One region of the Streptomyces sp. NPDC005811 genome, then DNA from elsewhere that is predicted to be linked to it. Evidence: riboswitches for the same ligand, from Rfam matches in the RefSeq annotation. Region 1 holds a riboswitch; the other holds the start of a gene.
What was found. A riboswitch is a leader RNA that binds a small molecule or an ion and turns the genes downstream of it on or off. The one in region 1 is predicted to bind glycine.
Positions count from the first base shown of each region.

Region 1 (7,305 bases):
GCGAGCCAGCAGGGTTACTGACCCTCCCCCGGAGTCCATCCGGGGGGAACCAAGGGAAGGTCCATGCTTCAAACACCGAGGGGCGGTGCCGGACACGGCACCGCCGCCGCGGACGCCGGCCCGATGAGCATCGGCACCGTACTGAACGCGCTGCGGGACGAGTTTCCCGAGGTCACCATCTCCAAGATCCGTTTCCTGGAGGCGGAGGGGCTGATCGAGCCCCAGCGGACCCCCTCGGGGTATCGCAAGTTCAGCCCGCAGGACGTCGAGCGCCTGGGTCACGTACTGAGGATGCAGCGGGACCACTATCTGCCGCTCAAGGTGATCCGGGAGCATCTGGACGCCATGGAGCGCGGCGAGGCCGTGCCATTGCCGACCGTGGGGCGGCAGCGGGACGGAGAGGCCCTCACGGAGGCCGTGGAGGGGCCCACCGCGGCCCGGATCGGGCGGGCCGAGCTGCTCGCGGCCGCCGGGATCGACGAGTCGGCGCTGGTGGAGTGGGAGTCCTACGGGCTGCTCGTCCCGCTGGAGAACGGGGTCTACGACGCCGAGGCCGCCACCGTCGCCGCGCTCGTCGCCGAGCTGGGGCGGTTCGGGATCGAACCCCGTCACCTGCGGGTGATGAAGGCCGCGGCGGACCGTGAGGCGGGGCTGGTGGACCAGGTGGTCGCCCCCCTGAAGCGCCACCGCAACCCGCAGACCAGGGCGCACGCCGAGGCCCGTACGAAGGAGCTGGCCGACCTCACGGTCCGGCTGCACGCGGCGCTGGTGCAGACCGCTCTCGGCGTCCGGTTGCCCTGAGCCACCGGTTTCGCCCTGGGCGGATCGGTCACCCGTTCCCGGCCCGACTACCCAAACGTCCCGGGCACGGCCTAGGGTTGCTGTGTGAACGAGCTCGATGTCGTAGGTGTCCGGGTCGAAATGCCCTCCAACCAACCGATCGTGCTGCTGCGTGAAGTGGGAGGCGACCGTTACCTCCCCATCTGGATCGGACCGGGGGAGGCGACGGCGATCGCCTTCGCCCAGCAGGGCATGGCCCCCGCACGACCGCTGACCCACGATCTGTTCAAGGACGTGCTGGAAGCCGTCGGCCAGGAGCTCACCGAGGTGCGCATCACGGATCTGCGCGAGGGTGTCTTCTACGCGGAGCTGGTGTTCGCCAGCGGCGTCGAGGTGAGCGCGCGCCCGTCCGACGCCATAGCGCTGGCGCTGCGCACCGGGACGCCGATCTTCGGCAGCGACACGGTGCTCGACGACGCGGGCATCGCGATTCCGGACGAGCAGGAGGACGAGGTGGAGAAGTTCCGCGAGTTCCTCGACCAGATCTCGCCCGAGGACTTCGGCACCAGCAACCAGTAGCCGGAGCCCGGCCCGCGGCACGAGGAGGGCCGCAGGTCGGCCGACCTGTTTCAGGCACTTGCCAGCGGCGCGTGTGAGCGTCCTACGGCTCCTGCTCCACGCATTCGGCTAGCCTTTCCCCGCGGCGGGGTGCGGGAAACCACTCCTAGGGTGATTATCACTCGGCGTGGCGAGTGTGGCGATCGTTGACGCACCCCTGGTGACTGCCTACCGTCGAGAAGGCAGGTCAAGGACGGAGGTCGGCGTGAGAAGCAGCGGCGACGGTACGGCTGGGGGTGCCCCCGGACTCGGTGTCGGGGGAAGCGGTCCGTACCCTCCCCAGAGCTCTCGGCTGCGCCCGGGCAGGGGATACCCCCACCAGGGCGGCGCGGCCGAGCACGCGGCTCCGCAGCGACCCGCTGCCGTGCCGAGCAGCGGAGGGGCGGCGTCCATGGCGTCCGAGCAGATCGGCTACCGCGGACCGACGGCCTGCGCGGCCGCCGGCATCACCTACCGGCAACTCGACTACTGGGCCCGCACCGGGCTCGTCGAGCCGAGCGTACGGCCCGCGTACGGGTCCGGGACGCAGCGGCTCTACAGCTTCCGGGACGTCGTCGTCCTGAAGATCGTCAAGCGGTTCCTGGACACCGGGGTGTCGCTGCAGAACATCCGTACGGCCGTCCAGCATCTGCGGGAGCGCGGCTTCCGCGATCTGGAGCGGATGACGCTGATGAGCGACGGCGCGACGGTCTACGAGTGCAGCTCGCCCGACGAGGTCCACGCCCTGCTCCAGGGCGGTCAGGGCATCTTCGGGATCGCCGTCGGCGTGGTCTGGCGGGACGTGGAGGGCGCGCTGTCGCAGCTGCACGGCGAGCGGGTCGACACCGGGGAGACGCTCGTCGGGCCCAACCCGGCGGACGAGCTGGCGCGCCGGCGCAACCGGGCGGTCTGAAGCCCCGCCCCCGCCGGGCGGCCGCATTGTCAGTGGCGTGGTGCAGCATCGGAGATGTGAGAAACGCGCCCACGATCCTCCATCTCGACATGGATGCCTTCTACGCCCAGGCGGAGCAGGCGTCCAAGCCGAGCCTGCGGGGGAAAGCCGTGATCGTGGGCGGCATCGGGCCGCGCGGGGTGGTGGCCACGGCCTCCTACGAGGCCCGGGCCTTCGGGGTGCACTCCGCGATGCCCACGGCCCAGGCGCGCCGGCTGGCTCCGAACGCCGCCTATCTCGTCCCGCGCTTCGGTTTCTACCGCGGGATCAGCGACCAGGTCATGGGGCTCCTGCGGACGCTGTCGCCCCTCGTGGAGCCGCTGAGCCTGGACGAGGCGTTCGTGGATCTGGAGGCCGGGGGAGCGGCCTGGGACGGCGAGTCGGCCCGGCTGGCCGGCATCCGGCTGCGGGCGGACATCCGGGCGGTCACGGGCCTCACCGGGTCGGTGGGCCTGGCCGCCTCGAAGATGCTTGCGAAGATCGCCTCCGAGCAGGCCAAGCCGGACGGCCTGATCCTCATCGAGCCCGGCACCGAGCGGGCCATGCTCGGGCCCATGCCGGTGCGGACGCTGCCCGGGGTGGGCCCGGCCACCGGGGACCATCTGCGCCGGGCCGGGATCACCACGGTCGACGAGTTGGCCGAGGCCGGCGAGGACGAGCTGGTGCGCCTCGTGGGCAAGGCGCACGGGCACGGGCTGTACGCGATGGCGCTGGCGCGCGACGACCGGCCCGTGGTCGCGGAGCGGGAGGCCAAGTCGGTGTCGGTCGAGGACACCTACGACGTCGACATCCATGACCGGCTGCGGGTGGAGCTGGAGGTGAAGCGGCTGGCGGAGCGCTGTGTGCGCAGACTGCGGGGCTCCGGTCTGTCGGGGCGGACGATCGTGCTGAAGGTGCGGCGCTACGACTTCTCCACGCTGACCCGGTCGGAGACCCTGCGCGGGCCCACGGACGATCCGGCGGTGGTGCGGGAGGCCGCCGGGCGTCTGCTGGACTCCGTCGACACCACGGGCGGGGTGCGGCTGCTCGGGGTGGGTGTCAGCGGTCTGGCGGACTTCACCCAGGAGGACCTGTTCGCCCAGGCGGCGGGGGAGGAGGGGGGCGAGGGGGCCGCGGAGGAGGTTCCCGAGGAGTCTGCCGTGCCGGAGGCCCGGGTCGGGCACCGGTGGAGTCCCGGGTGCGACGTGGTCCACGCGGAGCTGGGGCACGGCTGGGTGCAGGGGAGCGGGCTGGGCCGGGTCACCGTGCGGTTCGAGACCCCGGAGTCGGAGCCGGGGCGGGTGCGGACCTTCCGGGTGGAGGACCCGGACCTGGCGCCGGCGGAGCCGTTGCCACTGGTGCGGCGAAGACCGGACGGGGACGGTGGAGACGGTGAGGATGGCGGGGACGGCCAGGCCGAGCGGAGCCGCCCTGCCCCCGGTACCGCACTTCCGGAGCATGGAGGCGGACTCGGCGACACCGGATGACCGGCTGATCCGCCGGGCGGTCTCCGACCCGCATCCGGCCCGCGTCGAGCACGGCCGCCCGCTGCTCGACCGCGCGCGGCCGTCCGGCGTGCGGCGCGCGGCCCGTCCGGCGCTGGCCCTCTGCCCTCCGGCGTTCCGCCGCCCTCCGGCGTTCCGCCGCCCTCCGGCGTCCCGGCGCCCGGCGTTCCGCCGCCCTCCGGCCTCCGGCGTCACCGCCGGGATCTTGGGGGACTTGACGCGCAGAGCCGAAACTTCCGCCGGTGAACGAGTACCGCTCAGACCCCCTCGGGCAGTTCAGCGGGCGGCAGGTCCCCCAGAGCCACGCCGTGCAGCCCCGGCCGTCTACCTCCACCACGTCGGAAGCCTCCGCCGGGATCTTCGCTGCCGCGGACCCCTCAGTCGCGTCGGCGACTCCCGCCGCCCGGCCTCCCGCCGCCCGGCCTCCGGCTTTCGGCTTCCTGTGCCCGGCTTCCTGAGTCCCGCGTCCCGCCTCCCGCCTCCGGCGTCCCGCGAGGAAGTCAGCTCTCGTCCGTGCCCGCCAGGTGGCCGAAGTTGTGGTCCGGGAGGGGTGGAGGAGCGGCGATGTCCAGGCCGTAGTGGTGGTAGAGCTGGAGTTCCTGTTCCGGGGAGAGGTGCCGGCCGACGCCGAAGTCGGGCGCGTCCTTGATCAGGGCCCGGTCGAAGGGGACGTGGAGCGTGCCCTCGACCAGCTCGCTGGGCTCCAGGGGGACGAAGGCGTCCCGGGAGAACAGCCCGGTGCGTATCGCGGCCCACTCGGGCACACCGGTCGCGTCGTCGAGGTAGACCTCGTCGACGGTGCCGATCTTGGTGCCGTTGCGGTCGAACGCCTTGCGGCCGATCAGGTTGCGCGGATCGATGTCGGTCTGCACGGGCCCTCCTCTTGGTCGCAACTCATCCGTAAGCACTACAAAAGAACACATCGGGACGAGCGGCCACTCGAGCAGGCCTCTTGGACCTCGCTGGTACTCTGACAACGGCTGCTGACCCCGTGCGGGAGAGTCCTCCGGAGATCACCGGAGGCGCCGAAGGAGCAACTCCTCCCCGGAATCTCTCAGGCACACGTACCGCGCGGACGAGGTCACTCTGGAAAGCAGGACGGATGTCGACGGCGTCGACGGCCTCCGTCCTCACCGACGGTGAAAGCCGGCTGCCCCGGTGGCGGCCGGTGAAGCTCTCAGGTTGAGATGACAGAGGGGGAGGCCGTCCGGGCACCCGCGCCGTGGTGTCCTCGAAGGTCGCGTCAGACCAGGAGGCCTCAGACATGACCGCCGATCGCATTCCGCTCTCCCGGCTCGAACAGGGCATCCCCTTCGAGCAGCGTCACATCGGGCCCGACCAGGAAGCGCGGGCCAAGATGCTCGCGCACGTCGGCTACGGCTCCCTCGACGAGCTGACCGCCGCCGCCGTCCCCGACGTGATCAAGAACGCCGACGCCCTGGACCTGCCGGACGCGCGCACCGAGGCGGAGGTCCTGGCGGAGCTGCGCTCGCTGGCCGACCGCAACCAGGTCCTCGACTCCATGATCGGCCTCGGCTACTACGGCACCTTCACGCCGCCGGTGATCCTGCGCAACGTCATGGAGAACCCGGCCTGGTACACGGCCTACACGCCCTACCAGCCGGAGATCTCGCAGGGCCGGCTCGAGGCGCTGCTGAACTTCCAGACCATGGTCGCCGACCTCACCGGGCTGCCCACCTCCGGTGCCTCGCTGCTCGACGAGGGCACGGCCGCCGCCGAGGCGATGGCCCTGTCCCGCCGCATGGGGAAGAACAAGAAGGGCCTCTTCCTGGTCGACGCCGACGTGCTGCCCCAGACCGTGGCCGTGCTGCAGACCCGTGCCGAGCCGACCGGCGTGGAGATCGTGGTCGCCGATCTCGGTGAGGGCATCCCCGCCGGGATCGCCGAACGTGAGATCAACGGTGTGCTGCTCCAGTACCCGGGTGCCTCCGGGGCCGTGCGCGACATCAAGGCCGTGATCGACCAGGCGCACGGGCTCGGCGCGCTCGTCACCGTCGCCGCCGATCTGCTCGTGCTGACCCTGCTGAAGTCGCCCGGTGAGCTGGGCGCGGACATCGCGGTCGGCACGACCCAGCGCTTCGGTGTGCCGATGGGCTTCGGCGGACCGCACGCCGGATACCTGGCGGTGCAGGAGAAGTTCGCCCGCAGCCTGCCCGGACGGCTCGTCGGGGTGTCCGTGGACGCGGACGGGCACAAGGCCTACCGGCTCGCGCTCCAGACGCGCGAGCAGCACATCCGCCGGGAGAAGGCGACCAGCAACATCTGCACCGCCCAGGTGCTGCTCGCGGTCATGGCCGGCATGTACGCCGTGTACCACGGGCCCGACGGGCTGCGGACCATCGCCGCGCGCACCCACCGCTACGCCGCGATCCTCGCCGGGGGCCTCACGGCCGGCGGGTTCGAGGTCGTGCACGGCTCCTACTTCGACACGCTCACCGTGCGGGTGCCGGGCCGGGCCGGAGAGATCGTCGCCGACGCCCGCGGACGCGGGGTCAATCTGCACCTCGTCGACGCGGACCACGTCTCGATCGCCTGCGACGAGACCACGGCACGGGCCCAGCTGGCCGCCGTATGGGCAGCCTTCGGCGTGGACGGGGACGTCGAGGCGCTCGACGCGGCCGCCGGGGACGCGCTGCCCGAGGCGCTGCTGCGCTCCGACGCGATCCTCACCCACCCCGTGTTCCACCAGCACCGCTCCGAGACCGCGATGCTGCGCTATCTGCGCCGGCTCGCCGACCGGGACTACGCGCTCGACCGGGGCATGATCCCGCTGGGCTCCTGCACCATGAAGCTCAACGCGACCACCGAGATGGAGCCGGTCACCTGGCCCGAGTTCGGCCAGCTGCACCCCTTCGCGCCCGCCGAGCAGGCGGAGGGCTACCTCACGCTCATCCGGGAGCTGGAGGACCGGCTCGCCGAGGTCACCGGGTACGACAAGGTGTCGCTCCAGCCCAACGCCGGGTCGCAGGGCGAGCTTGCGGGCCTGCTGGCCGTGCGTGGTTACCACCGGGCCAACGGGGACGAGCAGCGGACCGTGTGTCTCATCCCGTCCTCCGCGCACGGCACCAACGCGGCGAGCGCCGTGATGGCCGGGATGAAGGTCGTCGTCGTGAAGACCGCCGAGGACGGCGAGATCGACGTCGAGGACCTGCGGGCGAAGATCGAACTGCACCGCGACGAGCTGGCCGTGCTGATGATCACGTACCCGTCGACGCACGGTGTGTTCGAGGAGCACGTCGCCGACATCTGCGCCCAGGTCCACGAGGCGGGCGGACAGGTCTACGTCGACGGCGCCAACCTCAACGCGCTCGTCGGGCTGGCCAAGCCGGGCCACTTCGGCGGTGACGTCTCCCACCTGAACCTGCACAAGACCTTCTGCATCCCGCACGGCGGCGGCGGTCCCGGCGTCGGCCCCGTGGCCGTGCGCTCGCACCTCGCGCCGTATCTGCCGAACCACCCGCTCCAGCCCGC
Region 1 is NZ_JBEXXK010000024.1:6,546-13,850, forward strand. Features, by position in the region: gene ABZ490_RS25205 (FHA domain-containing protein) at 1-21, shown strand, start outside; gene ABZ490_RS25210 (MerR family transcriptional regulator) at 64-801, shown strand; gene ABZ490_RS25215 (bifunctional nuclease family protein) at 886-1,359, shown strand; gene ABZ490_RS25220 (MerR family transcriptional regulator) at 1,604-2,290, shown strand; gene ABZ490_RS25225 (DNA polymerase IV) at 2,347-3,795, shown strand; gene ABZ490_RS25230 (PRC-barrel domain-containing protein) at 4,314-4,685, opposite strand; glycine riboswitch at 4,798-4,893, shown strand; gene gcvP (aminomethyl-transferring glycine dehydrogenase) at 5,078-7,305, shown strand, end outside.

Region 2 (7,305 bases), on a different contig from region 1:
GTTCTCCGACGCGATCATCTCGAGCGTGGACTGCTGGCGGTGCAGCTCGGCGTCGACCGCGGCCGCGATCTCCGGGTCGAGCTCGTGCAGGGGGGTGTTCAGAACAGTCATCTGGACGGTCATCCTCAGCCGGCGGTGTAGGCGGTGTACTCGTCGGCGGACAGCAGCTCCTCCTGCTCGCCCGCGACGCGTACCTTGAACAGCCACCCGCCCTCGAAGGGGGCGGAGTTCACCAGCGACGGGTCGTCGACGACGTCCTGGTTGACCTCGACGATCTCGCCGTCGACCGGCGAGTACAGCTCGCTGACCGACTTGGTCGACTCCAGCTCACCGCAGGACCCGCCCGCGGTGACCGTGGCGCCGACCTCCGGGAGCTCCACGAAGACGACATCGCCGAGCGCGTTGGCCGCGTGCTCGGTGATGCCCACCGTCGAGACGCCGTCCTCGGCGGCCGACAGCCACTCGTGCTCCTTGCTGTAGCGCAGCTGCTGGGGGTTGCTCATGGCCTGAATTCTCCTGTACGCGAGGGAGTGCTGATGAAGGGGGACCGCTCGGCGCGGGCGTGAGCAGCGCATATGTGCGCAGGGTCACGCGCCGGGCGGGGTCGGTCGCTACTTCTGGCGCTTGTAGAACGGCAGGGCCACGACCTCGTACGGCTCGTGGCTGCCGCGGATGTCCACACCGATGCCCTCGGTGCCCGGTGCGGCGTGCGCGGCGTCGACGTAGGCCATCGCGACGGGCTTGCCCAGGGTGGGGGAGGGGGCGCCGGAGGTGACCTCGCCGATCACCTCGCCGCCGGCGACGACGGAGTACCCGGCGCGCGGGATCCGGCGGCCCTCGGAGACCAGGCCGACCAGGACCCGCGGAGGGGCCGACACGGCCCGTTCGGCCGCCGCCTCCAGGGCCGTGCGCCCCACGAAGTCGCCCTCCTTCGCGAACTTCACGACCCGGCCGAGTCCGGCGTCGAAGGGCGTCAGCGACGTGCTCAGCTCATGCCCGTACAGCGGCATGCCCGCCTCCAGGCGCAGGGTGTCCCGGCAGGACAGACCGCAGGGGACCAGTCCGACGCCCTCGCCGGCCCCGGTCAGCGCCTGCCACAGCTCCACGGCGTGCTCCGGACGCACGAACAGCTCGAAGCCGTCCTCGCCGGTGTAGCCGGTGCGCGCGATCAGCGCGGGGACCCCGGCGACCGTGCCGGGCAGGCCCGCGTAGTACTTCAGGCCGTCGAGGTCGGCGTCGGTGAGCGACTTCAGGATGCCCGGCGACTCCGGACCCTGGACGGCGATCAGCGCGTAGGCGTCCCGGTCGTCGCGGACCTCGGCGTCGAAGCCGGCGGACCGCTCCACCAGCGCGTCCAGCACCACCTGGGCGTTGGAGGCGTTGGCGACGACCAGGAACTCGGTCCCGGCGAGCCGGTACACGATCAGGTCGTCCAGGATGCCGCCGTCCTCCCGGCAGATCATGGTGTAGCGGGCGCGGCCGACGCCGACGGAGGCGAGGTCGCCCACCAGCGCGTGGTTCAGCAGCGCGGCGGCCTGCGGCCCGCTCACCGTGATCTCGCCCATGTGCGAGAGGTCGAAGAGCCCGGCCCGGGTCCGCACGGCGGTGTGCTCGTCGCGCTCGGAGCCGTAGCGCAGCGGCATGTCCCAGCCGGCGAAGTCGGTCATGGTCGCGCCGAGCGAACGGTGCAGCGCGTCGAGCGCGGTACGGCGGGGTGGGTTACTGCTCATCGGACGGTCGTCTCCCAAGGCATGGCGGGCGAGGTCGTTCCTGCCCGTTCCTCCCCATCTGTCATCGGAACCTGAGAGGTTCGCCATGACCCACGAGAGGGGGCACGGCTTGCACCTTGGGTGGGGCAGCCGGAAGACGGCGGCCCGCTTTTCAGATGTGCCTCGCCCGCGCGGTAACGGTGCCTGAGAGATTCAAGGGAGGGACTTGCTCCTTCGGCGCCCCGGCGAAGACTGCTGCTGGGGACTCTCCCGCGCGGATTCAAACGGCCGGTATGCAGTTGGCGCGGACATCATTGCACGCCCACGCCCGATCGCGGCAGGCCGCATCTGTAACCGGCTTGTGTCTGTACGCGCACGAAATGGCGAGGCGCCGCGCATTACCTTCTCTTTACGCTCGATGGGGAGGAGGGACTTACCCGAACCCCAGGGGAGGACGATCACGGTGGACAGGACCACGGCGAGGACCACGGCATTCGCGACCACCTCGGCGCTCACGCTGCCCGCACTGCCCGCACAGCCCGCGGGCCGGGCCCGGGAGGCCTGCGGTCCGCGGACCGTCCCGGTGGTCCGCGATCTGCGCGAGCGGGCCGGCCACAGCCCGCACGGACTGCTCTTCGGCCCCCGCGACCTGGTCGTCGTCACCGGACTCCCCGGCAGCGGCAAGTCCACGCTGATGCGGCGGGCCGTGCAGGGCGCGGCGATCGACTCCCAGGACACCCGCGACCGCTTCGGCGCCCGCGCCCCCCGCTTCCTGCCCTACGCCGTGTACCGCCCCCTCGTCCGCGTCGCCCACTTCGCCGCGCTGCGCCGCGCCCTGCGCACCGGCGAGGGCGTCGTCGTGCACGACTGCGGCACCCAGACCTGGGTGCGCGACTGGCTGGCCCGGGAGGCCCGCCGTCGGGGCGGCACCCTGCACCTGCTCCTGCTCGACGTCACCCCGGACACCGCGATCGAGGGCCAGCGCGAGCGCGGCCGCGGCGTCTCGCGGTACGCCTTCCTGCGGCACCGCAGGACCGCCGCCCGGCTGGTCCGCGCCGTGGAGAAGGGCCGGCTGCCCGCGGGGGTCGGCTCGGCGGTGCTGCTCGACCGGGACTCGGCGGACGCCCTGAAGCGGATCGGGTTCACCGCATGAGCGTCCCGGACCGTCCGGGGACGGGGGAAGGCCCCCGCACACCCGCTAGCCTTTCAGCCACAACAGCGGTTCCCAGCAGGCGGTAGGCAGATGGACTTCCCCCCGGCGGACTTCCCGGTCTCCCCGGACTTCCCGGCGCAGGCACACCCCCATCCCCACAGCGGATGGCCCGGCAACGAACTGGAGGAGGTGCTCTCCGTCTCCCTCGGCGCGCCCGGCGCCGGCGCGCGGATCGTGGAGGTGCTCGGGCGCAGCTTCGTCTGGGTGCCCCTGCCCAACGGCGGCGGCCCGCACAGCGGCCCCCTCGACCTGCCCACCCTGGAGCTGGAGGGCCAGGTCTATGTGCCGGTGTTCAGCTCCGAGGAGCAGTTCCACCAGGCCGCCGGTTCGCACATGTCGTACACGATCGCCCCGGCGGTCGAGTTCGCCCGCGGGCTGCCCCCGCAGGTCGGGCTGCTCATCAACCCGGACGGCACGGTCGGCGTCCCGCTGCCCCCGGCGGCCGTGGCCGAGCTGTGCCGCGGCGGCCGCACGCTGCTGGACGGACCCGCGAGCGGCGGCCGGGTCCGCCTCTTCGAGCCCGACTGGCAGGAGGACCCGATGGAGTTCCTCGCCGCGGCCTCCGCCGAGTTCGAGGCGACCGGCGTGGTCCTCACGGCCCGCCGCTGCCTCGCCGCCGTCGAGACGGCCGACCCGGTCATGTTCGTGGGCGTCGAACTCTCCCACCTGGACCCCGAGGTCCGCGAACTCCCCCTGGACGCGCTGGGCCGCGCGATGGGCGCGACCCCGCCGAACTGGCCGGTCAGCCTGATCCTCCTGGACATGGCCCAGGACCCGGTGGCGGAGTGGATGCGCGATCGCATACGGCCGTTCTATACGAGGGGCCACTGAGCCACTGAAGGGGCGCGGGGCTGTATCGATATGCGGCTCCGCCGCGGGGCGCGAAGAGTGACCACCCACCCGCACTCGCCGACGCACCACCGGCCCGGGGGCGGCAGGCGCTTAAGCTGTTCACAGACGCGGGGCAATTCATGAAGAAGGGGCGGTTCAGGTGAGCGCCAGCGGCATCGCGACCGGACAGGTCGAGCACATGCTGCGCCAGGTCACGCCCGGGCGCTACGACGCCTACGAGGCCCTCCTGCGCGCGCTCGCGACCCCCGCCTCCGGCCAGGTCTGGATGCTCCTGTGGCACGGCCAGGCCGGCTCCCCGGACGCCCAGTACGGAAACATGGAGGTCGACGGCCACGGCTACGCCCCCTGTGTCACCTCCGCCCAGGAGCTCTCGGCGAGCGGCTGGAACCGCGGCTACGAGGTGGTCGACGTGGTCGACGTGGCCCGCACCCTCTACCCCGACCACTACGGCCTCTGGCTGAACCCGCACGCACCGGGCGGCGGCGTCGGCCTCCCCTGGCTGGACCTGCGCCGGATCGCCACCGGCCTGGACCGCCATCCCGCCGGCCCCCTGCGGCTGTCCGAACCCGGCATCGAGATCCCCCAGTTCTACGCCCTGCTCGCGCAGAACGCCCACCGCACCCCGGCGGTCCGCGCGCTGCGCCGCGCCTGGGTGCAGCCGGCCCTGGGCGCCCCCTACCTGGCCATCGGGCTCGACGTGTACGACACCTCCCCGCCGGCCGTGGACGCCGTACGGGCGATGATGCAGCAGTCGATCGGGGCCGTACCGGACGGGCTGCCGGTGTCGACGGTGGCCATGACCGACGAGCACGACCCGGTCGTGATGTGGATGCGGGCCGGCGCGCGCCCGTTCTACGACCGTGAGGCCCACGTTCCGGCCGCACCGGCGCAGGCTCCCGTCGGCGGTTACGGGTACCCGCCCGCCGGCCGGTACTGAGAATTGGTCAACTCTGTGGACTCCTGAGGGTTGACGGCCGTTGATCTTCGCGCGTAGATGACGGCGATTCAGACCGCTTCCGTCGGGTGTGTCCGAATAAGTCGCCGTCCGCCCCCCGTTACCCCGCGTCCGGATAACGGAACCTCCATGGTCGCATCACGTTTACGCATCCTTTCGTCGCCAACTCTGGCTACAGATCGCCAAAGCGTTGAAGACTCCCGGTCCAGGGGACTTCGTCCCTGTGTACGACGGACTGAAAATGCCGCTACAAGCGGCAAGTGCGCGCCGGTCACCGCCGGTTGAGAGGGGTCCCTGCCAGATGACGGCACCATTGCACGAGCCGACCGCGGAAGCGGCCCCGAGCGCGGCTGAAGAAGCGGCGGTCGCCACCGGCGGCGCCAAGGCCGTACAGGGCCGTTCCCTGGGCCGGATCGCCTGGGAGCGCCTGAAGCGGGACAAGCTCGCCCTGACCGGCGGCATCGTGGTGCTTCTGCTCGTCGTGGTCTCGCTGCTCGCCCCGGTCATCACGGGCCTGCTCGACCAGGACCCGAACGAGTACCACGAGAACCTCATCGACCCGCTGTTCGGCACCCCGACCGGGTCCCTCGGCGGCATCAGCGGCGAGCACCTGCTGGGTGTCGAGCCGGTCAACGGCCGTGACATCTTCGCCCGCATCCTCTACGGCGCCCGGATCTCGCTCCTGGTCGGCTTCCTGTCCGCGGTCGTCGCCGTCGTCCTCGGCACGATCCTCGGCATCCTCGCCGGCTTCTTCGGCGGCTGGATCGACTCCGTCATCAGCCGCGTCATGGACGGTCTGCTCGCCTTCCCCCAGCTGCTGTTCATCATCGCGCTGGTCTCCGTCATGCCGAACGACCTGCTGGGCCTGACCGGTTCCAGCGTGCGGGTGTTCGTGATGATCCTGGTCATCGGATTCTTCGGCTGGCCGTACATCGGACGTGTGGTCCGCGGCCAGACACTCTCCCTGCGTGAGCGCGAGTACGTCGAGGCGGCCCGGTCCCTGGGCGCCGGGCGGCTGTACATCCTGTTCAAGGAGCTGCTGCCCAACCTCGTCGCCCCCATCGTCGTCTACACGACGATGATGATCCCCACCAACATCCTCACCGAGGCGGCCCTGAGCTTCCTGGGTGTCGGCGTCAAGCCGCCCACCGCCTCCTGGGGACAGATGCTCTCGAGCGCGATCGACTACTACGAGTCGGACCCCATGTACATGGTGGTCCCGGGTGTGGCGATCTTCATCACCGTGCTGGCCTTCAACCTCTTCGGCGACGGCGTCCGGGACGCGCTGGACCCGAAGGCGTCCCGCTGAACCGCAGTACCCCCCGAACCGCCGCAGTACAGCTCGCAGTACAGCCCGCACGACTGCCGCACCCCCAAACGTCCCGTGGCACCGACACGGGGTCTCTCATCAATCCGGAGGATCCGAGATCGTGACTACCCAACGCACCTCAGGGCGGCGGAAGCAGGCATTTGCCGCTGCCGCCGCGGTCGCCGCGCTGCTGACCACGGCGGCGTGCGGCGGTGGCGGAAGCGACGACGGCGGCAAGGGTTCGAGCACCGGTGCCGCCGGCTTCGACGCCGCGAACAACAAGGTCGCCCAGGCCTCCCTGGCCAAGAAGGGCGGCACGCTGAAGTTCGGTGGCGCCCAGGACGCCGACTCGTGGGACACCACGCGCGGTTACTACGGCTTCATGTGGAACTTCGCGCGCTACTACAGCCGCCAGCTGGTCACGGGCAAGACGGAGCCGGGCAAGGCGGGCGCCACCCTCACCCCGGACCTCGCCACCGGCCTGGCCAAGGTCACGGACGACGGCAAGACCTACACGTACACCCTGCGTGACGGCGTCACGTGGGAGGACGGCAAGCCGATCACGTCCAAGGACGTCAAGTACGGCATCGAGCGCGTGTGGGCGCAGGACGTGCTGTCCGGCGGCCCCGTGTACCTGAAGGACGTCCTCGACCCCAAGGGCGAGTACAAGGGCCCCTACAAGGACTCCTCCGCCGACAAGCTCGGTCTGAAGGCGATCGACACGCCGGACGACAAGACCGTCGTCTTCCACCTCCCGCAGGCCAACTCGGACTTCGAGGAGATCCTGGGCCTGGTCTCGGCCTCCCCGGTCCGCCAGGACCAGGACACCAAGTCGAAGTACGGTCTGCACCCGTTCTCCTCCGGCCCGTACAAGTTCGCCTCGTACAGCCCGGGCAAGGAACTGACGCTGGTCCGCAACGACAAGTGGAGCCAGGCCTCGGACCCGATCCGCAAGGCCTACCCGGACAAGATCACCGTCACGTTCTTCTCGGACGCCAACCAGCTCGACCAGCGTCTGCTCAACGGTGACCTCGACCTGGACATCAACCAGACCGGCATGTCGCCGCAGGGCCGCACCACCGCCCTGAAGGAGCACAAGGCCAACCTGGACAACCCGGTCTCCGGCTACATCCGTTACGCGGCCTTCCCGCAGAGCGTGGCGCCGTTCGACAACGTCGAGTGCCGCAAGGCCGTCATCTACGGCGCCGACCACGTGTCGCTCCAGACCGCGCGTGGCGGCCCGGTGGCCGGTGGCGACATCGGCACC
Region 2 is NZ_JBEXXK010000016.1:196,186-203,490, reverse strand. Features, by position in the region: gene gcvH (glycine cleavage system protein GcvH) at 126-503, opposite strand; gene gcvT (glycine cleavage system aminomethyltransferase GcvT) at 612-1,730, opposite strand; glycine riboswitch at 1,892-1,992, opposite strand; gene ABZ490_RS19510 (AAA family ATPase) at 2,173-2,862, shown strand; gene ABZ490_RS19505 (enhanced serine sensitivity protein SseB) at 2,953-3,753, shown strand; gene ABZ490_RS19500 (enhanced serine sensitivity protein SseB C-terminal domain-containing protein) at 3,914-4,711, shown strand; gene ABZ490_RS19495 (ABC transporter permease) at 5,031-6,038, shown strand; gene ABZ490_RS19490 (ABC transporter substrate-binding protein) at 6,160-7,305, shown strand, end outside.
Region 2: it holds a riboswitch for glycine, as region 1 does, so the genes downstream of both, gcvT (glycine cleavage system aminomethyltransferase GcvT) here and gcvP (aminomethyl-transferring glycine dehydrogenase) in region 1, are expected to answer to the same signal.